Regions from separate parts of the Neorhizobium tomejilense genome, predicted to be linked through region 2. Evidence: predicted binding sites of a transcription regulator. Region 2 holds the regulator's gene; each other region holds the start of a gene.
The links. The regulator LexA, encoded in region 2, represses DNA repair genes until DNA is damaged. The targets are predictions, from matches to a motif close to TGTTCNNNNTGTGTTCNG.
Positions count from the first base shown of each region.

Region 1: the regulator LexA is predicted to act here: its motif matches at 1,404-1,421, upstream of ACSQ3G_RS01945 (PA0069 family radical SAM protein).
Region 3: the regulator LexA is predicted to act here: its motif matches at 1,517-1,534, upstream of uvrA (excinuclease ABC subunit UvrA).

Region 1 covers NZ_CAXUSO020000001.1:394,227-397,500, reverse strand. Annotated here, with positions in the region: gene ACSQ3G_RS01960 (4-(cytidine 5'-diphospho)-2-C-methyl-D-erythritol kinase) at 1-281, shown strand, start outside; gene moaB (molybdenum cofactor biosynthesis protein B) at 278-826, shown strand; gene ACSQ3G_RS01950 (glycosyl transferase) at 830-1,348, opposite strand; gene ACSQ3G_RS01945 (PA0069 family radical SAM protein) at 1,482-2,639, shown strand; gene rnhB (ribonuclease HII) at 2,809-3,274, shown strand, end outside.
Region 2 covers NZ_CAXUSO020000001.1:1,421,877-1,425,150, reverse strand. Annotated here, with positions in the region: gene kdsA (3-deoxy-8-phosphooctulonate synthase) at 1-394, opposite strand, end outside; gene ACSQ3G_RS07360 (VOC family protein) at 399-1,271, opposite strand; gene lexA (transcriptional repressor LexA) at 1,472-2,191, shown strand; gene ACSQ3G_RS07350 (ComEC/Rec2 family competence protein) at 2,172-3,274, opposite strand, start outside.
Region 3 covers NZ_CAXUSO020000001.1:1,923,507-1,926,780, forward strand. Annotated here, with positions in the region: gene ACSQ3G_RS09975 (HPP family protein) at 1-800, shown strand, start outside; gene ACSQ3G_RS09980 (single-stranded DNA-binding protein) at 850-1,407, opposite strand; gene uvrA (excinuclease ABC subunit UvrA) at 1,654-3,274, shown strand, end outside.

The DNA of each region.
Region 1 (3,274 bases), 1.0 Mb from region 2:
GGCCCTTCGACAGCGACTGGATCGGCTTCCTGAAAACCCTGCGCAACGATCTTGAACCGCCGGCGCGATCGCTGGTGCGCGAGATCGACCAGATCTCCAGCCTGATCGGCGCGGAGGGCACCATGCTGACGCGGATGTCCGGTTCCGGCGCCACCTGTTTCGGGATATTTCCTTCCTTCGAAGCGGCGGAAAAGGCGATGGAAAGCCTTAACGGCCAGAAGCCGGAATGGTATTTTCAGGCGGTGAGGACCGTTGGACAGGTGCCAGAGAAAACCCAATGAACCGGATCGACGAAACCCGTTCCTTCATCCCCGTCGGCATCGCCGTGCTGACAGTCTCCGACACGCGCACGGCGGCCGACGACAAGTCCGGCGACACGCTGGTGGCGCGGATCACTGAAGCCGGCCACGAGTTGAAGGCGCGGGCGATCGTGACGGACGACAAGGACCGCATTGCCGGCCAGGTGCGGGAATGGACGCTCGATCCCGATATCGACGTGGTGATTACCACGGGCGGCACGGGCTTTACCGGCCGGGACGTGACACCGGAGGCGCTGGAGCCGCTGTTCGAAAAGCGCATGGACGGCTTTTCGGAAGTGTTCCACCGCATTTCCTACGACAAGATCGGCACCTCGACGATCCAGTCGCGGGCGACCGGCGGCGTGGCCAACGCCACTTTCATCTTCGTGCTGCCGGGTTCGCCCGGCGCCTGTAAGGATGCCTGGGACGGTATCTTGAAGGCGCAGCTCGACTACCGCCACATGCCCTGCAATTTCATCGAGATCATGCCGCGGCTCGACGAGCACCTGAAGCGCGGCGGCAAGTAGCCGCTACCTGACGGCCGCTGCCACCCAGGCCGGAATAATCTCGCTGGCGAGCTTCGACACCTTCTGGCCGCGTGCCAGCGCTTCCAGGTCCATCCCCGATTTTGCGAGCGCGATCGCCTGCCGCTTCGGCAGCAGCATGCCGTATTCCAACGGCGGCACGGCGCGGCCGATGCGCTTGAAGAACGGCCGCCGATAGTTGCGCGCCGGCGCGAAGCGGGCCGGCTGCTTGTTCAGCGCGATATATTCCATCACCTCGTCGATCCACCCAGCCTGCAGCCGGGCGCCGGGTTCGACCAGCAACAACCATTCTCCACGGGCGCCGCGCAAAATATCCTTGATATCCCAATGGCCGTAAAAACGGCAGCCGGCCGCATCGGCGACGCGGGAGGAACCGTCCCGTGAACCGTGATCGAGCACCACGACATCGCTCACAAGTCCCTCTACCGCCGCGGAAACGAGCACCGAGAGCGTCTGCGCCAGCTCGGATTCCTGATCGCGGCATTCCATGATGACAGTCAGCATTCCTGACATGTAACGCATTGCCACAAGGAACGCCAGAAACGCCGGCCTTCAATTTTGTTCTTGCAATGTTCTCATTTCCGCGCTAGGAATTTAATCATCAGGAACGGGGAATTTCCCCTTCAGGAGCTAACCCATGAACGAGCTGCATCAGTTGCGGCAGGACGCTTTCGCGCCTGCCCATACGGCCGATATTGCCGATGCGTTGGTCAAATCCTCCGGTCTTCGGGTGGAGATCGACCGGCGTCGCGGGCGCGGCGCGGGGCTCAACCCGAGCGGCCGTTTCGAGGAAGAGCGCCGCGAGGCATTCGACGACGGCTGGCAGACCCTGGAGGAGCTCGAACCGTTCAGGACCGAGGTCCAGGTGGAAAAGCCGCGCACCGCGATCACCCGCAACGAATCTCCGGACCTTTCCTTCGATCGCTCGATCAATCCCTATCGCGGCTGCGAGCATGGCTGCATCTATTGCTTCGCCAGGCCGACGCACAGTTTCATGGGGCTTTCGCCGGGCCTCGATTTCGAGGCGAAGCTGTTCGCCAAGCCTGACGTGCCGAAACTGCTCGAACGGGAGCTGAGCCGCCCGGACTACAAGGTGCGGGCAATCGCGATCGGCACCAATACCGACCCCTACCAGCCGATCGAGCGGGAATGGCGGATCATGCGGCAGATCCTCGAAGTGCTGCAGAAGGCCAACCACCCCGTCGCGATCGTTACCAAGTCGGCGCTGATCACCCGCGACATCGACATCCTTGCCGACATGGCTTCGAAAGGGCTCGCGAAGGTCGGGATTTCGGTCACCACCCTCGACCGCAAGCTTGCCCGCACCATGGAGCCGCGCGCCTCGACCCCTCCCAAGCGCCTCACTGCCATCAAGGCGTTGACCGATGCCGGTATTCCGACTGCGGTCATGGTGGCACCCGTCATTCCGGCGCTCAACGACCATGAGATCGAGCGGATCCTCGACGCCGGCCATGCGGCGGGGGCGACGGAAGCGACCTACGTACTCCTGCGCCTGCCGCTGGAGGTGAGCCCCCTCTTCCGCGACTGGCTGCTGCAGAATTATCCGGATCGCTATCGGCATGTGATGTCGCTCGTCCGCTCGATGCGCGGCGGCAAGGATTACGACGCCGAATGGGGAAAGCGGATGAAGGGTGCCGGTCCCTATGCATGGCAGATCGGCCGGCGTTTCGAGATGGCGACCAAGCGGCTCGGCATGGTCCGGCGCGGCCTGCCGTTGCGCGACGACATTTTCCTCCGCCCCGACGGCGGTGGTATCCAACTCTCGCTGCTCTGACCGGGCCCTGGCCCGGTTAAATTGCTAATTCCAATTTTCGACGCGGACCCGCCCTGTCCCCCGCGTCGGAAAATACCCCGGTTCCACCGCCGCCCCTCGGTGGATAGCGACGCCGCAATCGCTTGGCCGGGGGTTGCAGGAGGTCGGGACGACGTGCGAGGTTGCCGCCATGTTACCTCGCACGTCGCCCGATTCTCCGATGCTTTTCGAAGATGTTCCGCTGGTTCCGGATTTCAGTCTGGAGCTTGTGGCACGCCAGGCCGGCCATTGGCCGGTCGCAGGCACCGACGAGGCGGGACGCGGGCCGCTGGCAGGCCCGGTCGTGGCCGCCGCCGTCATCCTCGACCCCGACAATATCCCGGACGGCCTCAACGATTCCAAACAGCTCACCGCAGCCCAGCGGGAAATTCTGTTCGAGGCGATCATGGCGACGGCCGAAGTGTCGATCGCCGCGTCCGGCCCACGCCATATCGACGAGCGCAACATCCTGCGCGCCAGCCTCGACGCCATGCGCCGCGCGGTGGCGGGGCTTGCCGTGACGCCGGCCTATGTGCTCGCCGACGGCCGCGACGTGCCGCAGGGGCTCTGCTGCCCCGGCAAGGCGGTCATCAAGGGCGATGCCCGCTCCGTGTCGA
Region 2 (3,274 bases):
GCAGGTCCGTCTGGCGGGAGAGGAAAGCCGGTATCTGCAGGATGTCGACCGTCTCGGCAACGACGGCGCATTGCTCTTCCGTGTGAATGTCGGTCAGGACCGGAAAGCCGAACTCCTTTTTGAGGTCGGCAAAGATTTCCATGGCGGTTTCGAGCCCGATGCCGCGCTTGCCGGAAATCGACGTGCGGTTGGCCTTGTCGTAGGAAGACTTGTAGACGAGGCCGATACCGAGCTTGGCACAGAGTTCCTTGAGCGCGCCTGCCATCATGAAGGCGTGGTCGCGGCTTTCCATCTGGCATGGGCCGGCGATCAGCGACAGTTTTGCGTCCTGCGCGAAAACCACCTTGCCGTCTCCCTCGCCGACGGAGACGCTGGAATTTGCGGTAACTTCCATGAACCTATTCCTCGAAGCCGAACAAAACACCCTGGCCGGGCGCCGCCGAGACGAGAACACGGCCCTCCCGGCGGACGAATGCGACGTCATTAGCAGCAAGGGTGATCTCTGTCACGGCAAGATCGGCCGTCTTGAAGATGATCACCCGGCCGCGCAGCCCCTCGGCACCCGGCGTCGACGGCAGGGCGAATTCCGCCTCGAGTTCGTGATCCTGCAGGATGCGAATGCGGGCATTGGCCGCGGCAAGCTCGAGCGAAACAGCCTCCGGCTTGGCCTTCGTCATCAGCACCTGCTCGGCCAGGGGTGCGAAATCGGAGGGCGCCGATGCCGACAGAATGATCTTGCTCAGCCCCATGACCGCATTGGAATGGTGCTCCAGTTCGCCGCGATCGGCCGGCAGGGGATTGATCCGCTGGCAGGAAAACATCAGGAAGTCGGGCGCCCGGTCATCACCCGCAAAAGCCAGCCGGAAGCTCGCCTGGGTTTCGGAACCGTCGGCCAAGGTCATCCCGCGGGAGAATTCCAGCACGTCGCCTGCCGAAACGCCACGCATCTTGAAACGCGCGTGATCGGCCATCGCGTCACGGGTCGCCACAACGAGAGCGGAAAAACCCTGCCTGTCGCGTGCCTTGCGGAAGGCCAGATCGCGTGCGGTAAAAACGTTGCCGCGTTTGGCGGCCGCGCTTGCATGACGGCGATTGGCAAGAGCCAGCGGCTCCAGGTAGCTGCCATCCGAGAAGAACACACAAGCATTGGCTGTGCCGAAAGGATGAAAAGCATCGGGCGCAACTGTAAAACCAAGCTTCGTGAGCCGGGAACGCGCAGCGGTAAGTCCCGCCACCGGCAGCACGAGATGATCGATTGGTCTTGCGTTCACGCGAGGGCCCCCGGAATTGGAATCGCAAAGCTACTTTGGCAGCGGGCTCGCGCCGCGCAAGTGGTGTGGCTCGAGATATCTGGCACGCATCTATGAAGAAAAAATCATCATACTTCACAGAAATTTAGGGACTTGCAGAACACATATGGAACATATAGTGTCCGTTCTGGATTTGTTTCCGACTCTGAGGGTGCCAAAAGATGCTCACGCGCAAACAACAGGAATTGCTTCTGTTCATTCACGAACGCATGAAGGAATCCGGCATCCCGCCGTCATTCGATGAAATGAAGGATGCTCTCGACCTCGCGTCCAAGTCAGGCATCCACCGCCTGATCACCGCGCTCGAGGAGCGCGGCTTCATCCGCCGCCTGCCGAACCGGGCCCGGGCGCTCGAAGTCATCAAGCTGCCGGAAGCCTACTCACCGAGCATGCAGCCACGGCGCGGTTTTTCGCCGAGCGTCATCGAGGGCAGCCTCGGCAAACCGCAGCCGGTCGCGGCGCCTCAGAAACCCGCCGCCAACGACGATTCGCCGAACGCCACGACAGTTCCGGTCATGGGCCGCATCGCTGCCGGCGTGCCGATCTCGGCGATCCAGAACAACACGCATGACATCGCCGTGCCGGCCGAGATGCTCGGTTCCGGCGAACATTATGCGCTCGAGGTCAAGGGCGATTCGATGATCGAGGCCGGCATTCTCGACGGCGATACCGTGATCATCCGCAACAGCAATACGGCCAATCCGGGCGATATCGTCGTGGCGCTGGTGGACGACGAGGAAGCGACGCTGAAACGCTTCCGCCGCCGCGGTGCCTCCATCGCCCTCGAAGCCGCCAACCCAGCCTACGAGACCCGCATCTTTGGGCCGGACCGGGTGAAGATCCAGGGCAAGCTCGTCGGCCTCATCCGCCGGTATCACTGATCATCTGCCGGAGCGGTTCCGGCAATGACCCATCGAAACCCTGGCTTCGCCAATCATAGTGGCGGTGCCTGCTCCAGGGACGGTCTGCGCCCGCCATGGCGGCACGGATCTGCCAGCGCCGAATGTCGGTCGCGCCGTTGAGGGAAATCTCCAGCGCACCCGCCTTGCGAAGCATGGCACCATTGATCATCAGGGCGCCGGACCGGCATTGGTCGAAGCGGGCGCGCGGCGCAATGACAAGACTGGCGGCGTCGCAGGCGGCACCCGCATAACGGCCGTCCTCGACAGCGATAACGATGCCCTTGCCGGTGCTTGCCGCACACCAGGCCGTCGGCTCGCAGGTGAAGCGGCCGGCAGGCGCCTGTTTTATCCTCGACTTTGCCGTTTCCAGTTGCTGCGGGGTCAATTCGCGGCGCTCGTTGGTTTTCGCGCCGGGTGGCCTGTCGTCGGGCGGCTTGTCCCTGGATGGCGACATTTCAGGCTTGGTGGGATCACCGAGCAGAAGCGCCCTCTTCCATTGGCCGTAGACGAAGTCGGGCGGGCGGGCGCGATTGGTGGCGACCCCTTTCCCGTCTACAAATGCGACCATCGTCCCGTCTTCCGAGATCAGGATATCCGGCAGGGGCATCGACCGCTCATGCCAGGAAAGCAGCAGAGCGGTCACCATCAGCGGCAGGCCTATCAGTCTCAGTCTCGTCCTCATGAGCGTCAACAGCAGGAAACCTGCCGTCGAGACGGCGAGGAACCAGGGATGTTGTCGCCCTATGCCGACATCGCCGCCCCAGGCGGCGACGTGTTTGGCAATTGCAATCACCCACCCCAGGCCGAGGCCCATGAGCTTCATGAAGGGCGCATCGAGGCCGAACGGCATCAGCAGCATGCCGGCCAGCCCTGCCGGCATGACCACGAAGGAGATGATCGGCATGGCGGCGAGGTTGGCGACAAGGCCGTAGGTGGCGATACGGTGGAAATGCTCGACCGAGAACATGGCGGTCGAGATGCCGCCGATCAGCGAGGTCACGAAGATGCCGGCCGCGAAATTCCAGGATGCCAGCACCGGAGTCACCATAGGGCGACGGAATG
Region 3 (3,274 bases), 500 kb from region 2:
GCTGCCTGCATCCCCCGAGCGGGGCGATCGCGTTGACCGCGGTGCTGGGTGGGCCGGCCATCCACCAACTCGGATATGGTTTCGTGATCTGGCCCGTCGCCGGCAATTCGCTGGCCCTGCTGCTGCTCGCGCTGGCCTTCAACAATCTGACGGGCCGTCGATACCCGCACGCGGCCAAGCCGGCGGCCGATCACGGCACGACCGATCCGGCCTCGATCCAGCGGATCGGCTTTACCTCCGCCGACCTCGACGATGTCCTCAAAGAATACGACCAATTCCTCGACATCGACCGCGACGACCTCGAAACGATCCTGCGGCGGACGGAATTGCGCTCATACCGCCGGCGCGCCGGCCATCTCGATTGCGCCAGCATCATGTCGCGCGATGTGGTGGCGGTCGCACCCGACAATACCCTGAAGGAGGCGCACGACCTGATGCGCGCCCACCATTTCAAGGCCCTGCCGGTTACCAACGACAGGGCGGAAGTGGTTGGCATCGTCACCCAGACAGATTTTCTCGACAAGGCGAACTGGACGAGAGGCCGGCCGAAAATCGGTTTTGCCCAGCGTGTGCGCCTCGTCCTGTCGGGGGCCAGCGCACCGAACGACACGGTCAAGGACATCATGACAGCGCCTGTCAGGACGGTTGGCCCGGCCACGCCGATCGCAGACGCTATCGTCATCTTCGCCGAGGAAGGGCTGCACTACCTGCCGGTAACCCGGGAGAACAACAAACTGGTCGGCATTCTCTCGCAATCGGACGTCCTGGTCGCGATGCTCGCCGACAAGGCGGCCGCCTGATCGATAATTCAGGCAGCTGCCGTTTTATAAATCGATGCCGACCGACCGATCAAAATGGGATGTCGTCATCGAGATCGCGCGAGAAATTGCCGCCGGCCGGCTGACCGCCGGAGGACGGAGCGCCGCGGCTCGTGCCGCCCGCAGCGGGCCGGCGCTCGTAATCGTCGCCGCCGCCAAAATCGTTGCCGCCGAAATCGCTGCCGACACGATTGCCGCCACCGCCGCCGAAACCAGCACGGTCACCGCCGCCCTCGCCGCGGCCATCCAGCATGGTCAGCGTCGAGTTGAAGCCCTGAAGCACGATTTCCGTCGAATAGCGGTCGTTGCCGGTCTGGTCCTGCCACTTGCGGGTCTGCAGCGCGCCTTCGATATAGAGCTTGGCGCCCTTCTTCACGTATTGCTCGACGACCTTGCAGAGACCTTCGTTGAAGACGACGACGGTATGCCATTCGGTCTTCTCGCGACGTTCGCCATTGTTGCGATCGCGCCAGGTTTCGGACGTGGCGATGCGAAGGTTGGCGATCGGCCGGCCGTCCTGCGTCCGGCGGATTTCAGGATCAGCCCCCACATTCCCCACCAGGATTACCTTGTTCACACTACCAGCCATATTCATCACCTCATCTGCCGCCCGGTAACGGCACCAAAAATCAATCGCGACACTCTAGCTCATCGGGCCGAGCCATTGGGTTTTTGCGATCTTTAATCCACAGGCAATTTGTTCTTTATTTGTTCTATTTTATTCCTATAGTGCTGTCAACCGACTCGGGAACGGCGTTGCATGGCAGCAGTTTCGTCTCGACAGTCGTGGATCAATCACTACATAAGGGCCTTCGATCCTCCCGAGAGCATGAAGATGAGCGAACTGAAGAGCATTTCCATACGTGGTGCGCGCGAGCATAATTTGAAGGGCATCGATCTCGATTTGCCCCGCAATTCGCTGATCGTCATGACCGGCCTGTCCGGTTCGGGCAAGTCGTCGCTCGCCTTCGACACGATCTATGCGGAGGGCCAGCGGCGTTACGTCGAAAGCCTTTCGGCCTATGCGCGCCAGTTCCTGGAAATGATGCAGAAGCCGGATGTCGACCAGATCGACGGGCTTTCGCCGGCGATCTCGATCGAGCAGAAGACGACGTCGCGCAATCCGCGCTCGACGGTCGGCACGGTCACCGAAATCTACGATTATATGCGCCTGCTTTTTGCGCGCGTCGGGGTGCCCTATTCGCCGGCGACCGGCCTGCCGATCGAAAGCCAGACGGTCAGCCAGATGGTCGACCGCATCCTAGCCTTCGAGGAAGGCACGCGTCTTTATATTCTGGCACCAATGATCCGCGGGCGCAAAGGCGAGTATAAAAAAGAACTCGCCGACCTGATGAAAAAGGGGTTCCAGCGCGTCAAGGTCGACGGCCAGTTTTACGAGATCGCCGACGTTCCGGCGCTCGACAAGAAATACAAGCACGATATCGATATCGTCGTGGACCGGCTCGTGGTCCGCTCCGATATTGCCGCGCGTTTGGCCGACAGTCTCGAAACCTCGTTGAAACTTGCCGATGGGCTGGCCGTCGCCGAATTCGCCGACAAGCCGCTGCCGCCGGAGGAGACTTCGGCGGGCGGGTCCGCCAACAAATCCCTCAACGAGACGCACGAACGGGTGCTGTTTTCTGAAAAGTTCGCCTGCCCCGTTTCCGGATTTACCATTTCGGAAATCGAGCCGCGGCTGTTTTCGTTCAACAATCCTTTTGGCGCCTGCCCGACCTGCGACGGTCTCGGCTCGCAGCAGAAGGTGGATGAAGCGCTGATCGTGCCGGAACCTGCCCGGACGCTCCGCGACGGCGCGATTGCGCCATGGGCGAAATCCACGTCGCCCTATTACAATCAGACGCTCGAAGCACTGGGCAAGGTTTTCGATTTCAAGCTGTCGAGCCGCTGGAACGAGCTTTCGGCGGAGGCGCAGAAAGCCATCCTCGAGGGCACCGAGGAAAAGATCGAATTCCACTATGCCGATGGCGCCCGCTCCTACAAGACGGTCAAGAATTTCGAAGGCATCGTGCCGAACCTCGAACGCCGCTGGAAGGAAACCGATTCTGCCTGGGCGCGCGAGGAGATCGAACGCTACATGTCGGCAGCCCCCTGCCCGGCCTGCAACGGCTATCGCCTGAAGCCGGAGGCACTCGCCGTAAAGATCAACAAGCTGCATATCGGCCAGGTCACCGAGATGTCGATCCGGATCGCGCGTGACTGGTTCGAGGTGCTGCCGGAACAGTTGAACGCCAAGCAGAATGAGATCGCGGTCCGCATTCTGAAAGAGATCCGCGAACGCCTGCGGTTCCTGAACGATGTCGGCCTTGATTATCTCAGCCTGTCGCGCAATTCCGGCACCCTCTCCGGCGGCGAAAGCCAGCGCATCAGGCTTGCCTCGCAGATCGGCTCCGGCCTGACCGGCGTACTCTACGTTCTCGACGAGCCGTCGATCGGCC